2 regions of the Fictibacillus sp. NRS-1165 genome follow, and region 2 is predicted to be linked to the other one. Evidence: riboswitches for the same ligand, from Rfam matches in the RefSeq annotation. Region 2 holds a riboswitch; the other holds the start of a gene.
What was found. A riboswitch is a leader RNA that binds a small molecule or an ion and turns the genes downstream of it on or off. The one in region 2 is predicted to bind S-adenosylmethionine.

Region 1 (3,218 bases), on a different contig from region 2:
TTAAAACCCCGATGACTAAAATGATCAGTGAATATTTTTTCATAAGATTTCCCTACTCCCTTTTTCTCTTTTTATCTTCTTCTAATTTTTCTGGACAATATGTTTCCTGCGCTCTGCAGCCCTTGTACAAGGATGACGAGCAGAACGACAGTGACGATCATGACGTCTGTATCAAATCGCTGATAGCCATAGGCAATGGCCAGATCACCAAGGCCTCCGCCCCCGACAGCCCCTGCCATCGCTGAAGCACCCACCAAACCAATCGTAGCAATCGTAAACGACAGGATTAGTGAGCTGAATGCTTCCGGCAGTAGGATGCGGAAAATGGTCTGCCAAGGTGTAGCCCCCATCGCTTCTGCGGCTTCGACAATACCCGGATCGATCTCAAGCAGGCTGTTTTCCACGAGCCTTGCGATATAGGGGCCGGCATATACAATCAATGGTACAATCGCGGCGGATGTCCCGATGGAAGTACCGACGATAAATCTTGTAAACGGGATAATCGCCACCATTAAGATGATGAACGGTATCGAACGCAATACGTTTACAATCGCATTTAAAATATTAAAGACAGCCAGGTTCTCAAGAATGTGACCTTTCCTCGTAACTACGAGCACGACGCCAAGCGGAATCCCGATGGCAGCCGAGAACAAAAGGGAAAAACCGACCATTGTTAATGTGTCACCGGCTGCATTTAAAATGTCGACCCAAAATGTACTCCAATCAACTTGCATGAGATGCAACCTCCCTAACTTGTACTTCGCTTTGGTTCACGAAAAAGATCGCTCTTCTGATTTCCTGTTCGTCACCAATCAATTGGACAACAAGATTTCCGAAAGGCACGTCTTGAAGTTCTGTGACATGGCCGTACAGTACACTGACATCCACGTTGAATTTTTTAGCGATCTGCGAGAGCAGCGGCTGGCCGGTGGAAGCTCCGGTAAAGACGATCCTGAAAATCTTATGATTGCGGTCCTGCTTCTTAAGCAGGACTTTCAGGGATTCAGGAAGTTCATCCTGAAGAACCGAACTGACGAAGCGCGTTGCCGTCTCCGTTTGAGGCTTCGCAAACACATCAAAAACGCTCCCCTTCTCGATCACCTCTCCCCCTTCCATCACAGCGACGGAATCGCAAATTTCGCGAATGACATTCATCTCATGCGTAATGATGAGAATGGTAATGTTATATTCTTTATTGATTTTTTTTAAGAGCTTTAAAATACTGGCCGTCGTCTGCGGATCCAAGGCCGAAGTGGCCTCGTCACACAATAGCACTTCCGGATCCGTGGATAGCGCCCGGGCGATACCTACCCGCTGTTTTTGTCCGCCGGAGAGCTGGTCGGGATATTTATGACCGTGCTCTGTCAAACCTACAAATTCCAGCAGATCATTCACCTTCTCCTTAATGGCGGATTTCTTCACCCCGAGCAGGTAAAGCGGCGTCGCAATATTATCAAAAACCGTCTTTGCATTGAGCAGATTAAAATGTTGAAAGATCATGCCGATATTTTTCCGTTTTCTTCTCAAGTCTTTTGGAGACAATCCAGCCATGTCGTCTTCCCCGACAAAAACGTGTCCTGATGTCGGCTTCACCAGAAGATTTACACAGCGGAGCAAAGAGCTCTTTCCTGCTCCGCTATAACCTACAACTCCGTAGATCTCTCCTTTTTTCACCTCAAAGCTCACATTGTTTAGCGCTCTGACCTTATTTTTGCCACTCTCATAAAATTTGGTTACCTCTTCAAATCGAATCAATGGCTCCGTTCTCCTTCCTTCACTATCGCTTCCCTAAACAGCAAAAAGGCCTCTTCTTGAAAACAAGAAGAGGCCTAAGCATCAAAGAGTCGCTGATCTCTTCTTATCTTCCAAGCGTCATCGCTTGCCGGACTTGGCACAGTATTCCGAGTAAAACAGGAACCCGCTGCCGAGGCTTCAAAGGGCCAATCCCTCCACCTCTCTGGATAAGAAAAATATATATTTAATTACAACTAAAAAATCTCTTCCTAAAGAAAGAAGAGATGAAGTATCCATAAGGAAACGAGCTGCTCTTCTTATCTTCCAAGCCCATAAGGAACTTGCTGGAATTGGCACAGTGTTTTTCTAAATGAAAAACCCGCTGCCGAGGTATCACAGGGCCATATCCCTCCACCTCTCTGGATAAGAAACACGTTCATATTTTGTTGATGTTACTTATCTTAAACCATACTTTACTCGCATGTCAAATCTTTTTTCAGGGTTCTCTGATCAGAATAAAACACGGCTTTCATCAGAGCTAGCCAGACAGCTCCCCAAGCCACTCCCGCAAGGACATCCGTAAAATAGTGGATGCCTAAATAAACTCTGCTGAGCGAGACAAAACCGATATGAAGTGATAATAACATCATCTTTGTTTTTCTTGACAGCCTTTTCGTTAACATGACCAATACACCATACATTGCCGTAGCATTCATCGCATGTGCACTTGGAAATCCATATCTAATAAAAAACGGTTTTGTCGAGGGAGCGCGATAGTCCCATTTCTTTCTTAAAATCGAATTAACCCAGCGGCAGCCTGCCAAGTTAACAACCAAAAATAACGCTTTCCTTCGCTGTCCCTTCTGGCTGTATCGGCACGCTGACAGGAGTGTCGCTGGAATCAGCACAAAACCCGAACCAATAATGGAGTACAGCCTCAGAAAAATATCGATAACCTGTATGCCCCGCAACGAAAAAAAAGCGGAGCTGGTTTTTCGGTCCATTTTCATCCAATAAGCATTTTTACGAAGTTTAACCATTACATTCAACAGCAAGATCCCGATAAATATAATGCTAAATACAGCTCTCTCATCGTTTTTCATTTCTGCCCTCACTTCTAAATACATCTATGTACCTATCGTTTCATGAGGCACACTAATTTATTCACGGTCTTTCTGTTACTGGAACCCTCGCCTATAGTTTTACCGCTTCTTTTTCTAAAAACACCATGATACTTCCATGCTCGACTTTTTGCACATAGCGTTCAGCGGTTCGTTCAGAGAGGTCCAATGACATCAAAAGTTCTTTAAGGTCGTCCTCCGAGTCTTCACCGAACATGGATGCAAATGGACCGGCAGCAAGCAGCGGGCCTATACCTGGAACACCAAGGCCCGGTACCGCTATGGCACCGCCAATACCGCTCAGAAAACCTGCAATTGTACCGTAAGCCGCTTCATTTACATCTTCATCCAAATGTTCTTCTG
Region 2 (3,218 bases):
AAAACCAAACAACTCGCCAACTCCCTTTTGTGCTTATCATGCTCTCCATTCTTTTGCCTGATTCGCTTTAGGACAAACATCCAAATTCACCCGAAAAAATAAAAAAACTCAGCATTATGCTGAGCTGTAATTTCCAATTATTGAAACAGTCCTGAATGCAGCACTTCATTTGCTGCAGAAACGATATTGAACAAGAAAGCTCCCCACCATAATACACGGCCCCGTGGTGAAACTTTGCTCCATCTTTTTCTCTTGCTTTGTTCTTTGAAATAGACGAGAGCAGCAAGTGCTGTGATATTAAAGAAAACCATGCTCCAGCGGGCAACAACAAGGTAAGTCGGGCTGACTAATCCACCGGCAAGCAGCAATCCATTAATTAGGAACAGCATATAGAAAAACGGAAGACTTTTCATGTCATCACTTCTCTCCAAGATGATCAAATCCTCGTTTATTCTAACACCGCCATTATGAAATGGGAATGGGTTTGCTCAATGGTTAACAATGTTGACACAATTACTTCCCTACCGCATATTAGTGCTTTTTTTTGGAGGCACGTGAATGACGTCAGAAGACGAAATCATCACCATCATGCTCCCTCCGTACGCTTTCGCTCGTATAAGAATCGGCTGGTTGAAACGGTTCTGAAAACGGAAGTCCGGGCCATACCAGCTTACGGTCGCATCTCGCCCTTTCGGTACATAAGGGACAAGCCTGCTGTGTGAAAAACGCTGAACGATATGAAGTCCTGCCCGGTCAACTGCATTGAAAAGGGTAGAGGACACTTGGCAAATTCCACCGCCGACTCCTTCCGAAAGCTCCCCCCGCACGATAACAGGAGCACGCATGTACCCCTTATCCGATGTTCGTCTGCCTACAACACCATTAAAGGAAAAGGTTTCTCCAGGAAATACGACATGGTTGTCAATGGCTTTTGCAGCAAGTGAAATATTATGGCTCCTGGATTCGTTGGAACGGTTGAAATAGGTAACATAATGAGCAAGTTGGTTCGTGCGAATATTTCCAAGAAGCTCGCTGTCCACTCTTGGATGGACCGGTAATTGAGGAATTTCAAGTTTTACAGGCCCCTTACTGAAAAAACTCATATAAAATCGTTCTTTAAACGCTTTTTTATAGAGCATGGATCCTTTTTTTTCAGAAGTGATTCCTCCCGATTCATTGATCCTTGCGTTTAGAGGCGGACGGTAGATCTGCCCCTCCAATTTTGCCGTAAACAAGTCAAGTTTCTCGCCGTCGATAACGGGCGTACCCGGCAGCGGGATCATGAAGTCTTTTCGATCAACGATCGCAATGGTTTGCCCTTCATGTACTAAAGATATGCTGTCTGGTATATTGAGGGGCTGGACAGCCAGCAATATACCGGTTAACCAAGAAAGCAACATAACGAACAACCTCCCAACAATTAGTATGTTGAAGGCTGAATCGTTTTATGTAAGAAGGTTGAAAATGTATCGGCGACCCGGCTGTTTTTAGATTTTTCAAAAATGTTATTGACTTTGTATTCTATACCTGTTTTAATAACAATTAATCCGATGGGGTTTATATGATTTAAACCTACATAATTTTTTCTTATTAAGAGAGGTGGAGGGAATTGGCCCCATGAAACCTCGGCAGCGGACTCTTTCAGAGAACTGTGCCAAATCCAACAAGCAGCAGCTTGGACGATAAGAAAGGAAGAACATGCAATACACTTCCCCTTACACGTCCATGACAGGTAAGGGGAGGTTTTTTATTTAAGAGTAAAAAAATATCGTACAGCTGATTGGTAAACCAAAGGCCGTGTCTTGAAATTTGCAGACATGGTCTTTGGTTTTCTTTCGTACATGAACCTTTTTTCATTTGAAAGGGGGAATTTTATTCGCAGCACGGCCATTCAAATATTGCGTCGACCGGACGACCGGAGGCTTTCCTAAAATAAGGAGGTTTCCGGTTGTTTTTCTTTTGCCGAATCGTAAAGAAGAAAGGGAGATTGGTAATGACTTTACTGCAAATTAGAAAACTGGATCGAAGTTTCCAAACGGGGAAAAGCGTGATGAAAGCACTGGAACGTATAGATCTCAGTCTGAACAAAGGTGAATTTATCACGGTGATCGGCCCGAGCGGCTGCGGAAAAAGCACGCTGCTAAAGATAATTGCTGGTTTGGATACAAGGCATGAGGGTGCTGTGATGCTTGATAATCAAAAAGTATCCGGGCCGAGCATCGATAAAGGATTTATTTTTCAGGAACCAAGATTATTTCCGTGGCTGACTGTTGAAAAAAATATTGCGGCAAACTTGCCTTTGAAAGAAAAAGAAACAAAAGAAAAAGTAAGCGAACTGATCAAGCTTGTCCGATTGGAAGGATTTGAAAATGCTTATCCAAAAGAGCTGTCAGGAGGAATGGCACAAAGGGTATCGATCGCAAGGGCCCTGCTTAGAAATCCTAAGGTTCTCCTCTTAGATGAGCCATTTGGAGCCCTGGATGCCTTTACACGGTCACATATGCAGGAGGTGCTCCTCGATATCTGGGAAAAGAACCGGACAACGATGATCTTTGTTACACATGATATTGATGAAGCGATCTATCTTGCCAGCCGAGTTGTTATTATGAATCCCCGGCCGGGCACGATTCGGGAGGTAATACCGATCGAACTGCCGCATCCCCGGCGAAAAACGGATTCCGCCTTCCAAAAAATACGGCAGCGGGTATTGAGTGAATTTGAAAAAGTAGAAGTAAACGAACAATCAGAAGCTGTCCAATAAAAAACGAAGCAAAGGAGATGAAAGGATGAGCGATCAGACTGGAGTATTAACGACAACCAACTTGGATCGAAAACAGAGAAGAAAAGAGTCCGCCGTAAAAACAAAAAACCGAAAAAAAACACCCCTTTCCCATTGGGTGAGAGGATTAGCACTGCCGTTTTTTATTCTTGTCATCTGGGAGGTTGCAGGTGCCTATGGACTGATTTCAGCCACCTTGCTGCCTCGGCCGAGTGAAATTTTCATTGCATTTAAAGATCTCATCCGCACGGGAGAGTTATTTACCCATTTTAAGATCAGTCTGTTGCGGGCGATTACAGGATTTCTGCTGGGAGGGGGGCTTGGGCTTTTGGCTGGGCTTGTTGTTGGATTTTCAAGTAAAACAGAGCAAACCCTGGATCCGACCTTACAGATGCTGCGGACCATTCCATCGCTGGCTGTGATCCCATTGTTCATACTC

Region 1: linked by a shared signal. The riboswitch ahead of ABHN01_RS22630 (methionine ABC transporter ATP-binding protein) and the one ahead of ABHN01_RS02775 (ABC transporter ATP-binding protein) in region 2 are both predicted to bind S-adenosylmethionine.

Annotation. Positions count from the first base shown of each region.
Region 1 covers NZ_JBDPNU010000065.1:4,638-7,855, reverse strand. Annotated here, with positions in the region: gene ABHN01_RS22640 (MetQ/NlpA family ABC transporter substrate-binding protein) at 1-43, opposite strand, end outside; gene ABHN01_RS22635 (methionine ABC transporter permease) at 72-734, opposite strand; gene ABHN01_RS22630 (methionine ABC transporter ATP-binding protein) at 724-1,755, opposite strand; SAM riboswitch class I at 1,856-1,968, opposite strand; SAM riboswitch class I at 2,049-2,164, opposite strand; gene ABHN01_RS22625 (phosphatase PAP2 family protein) at 2,208-2,837, opposite strand; gene ABHN01_RS22620 (general stress protein) at 2,929-3,218, opposite strand, start outside.
Region 2 covers NZ_JBDPNU010000009.1:6,398-9,615, forward strand. Annotated here, with positions in the region: gene ABHN01_RS02765 (hypothetical protein) at 138-431, opposite strand; gene ABHN01_RS02770 (VanW family protein) at 522-1,400, opposite strand; SAM riboswitch class I at 1,585-1,689, shown strand; gene ABHN01_RS02775 (ABC transporter ATP-binding protein) at 1,994-2,761, shown strand; gene ABHN01_RS02780 (ABC transporter permease) at 2,787-3,218, shown strand, end outside.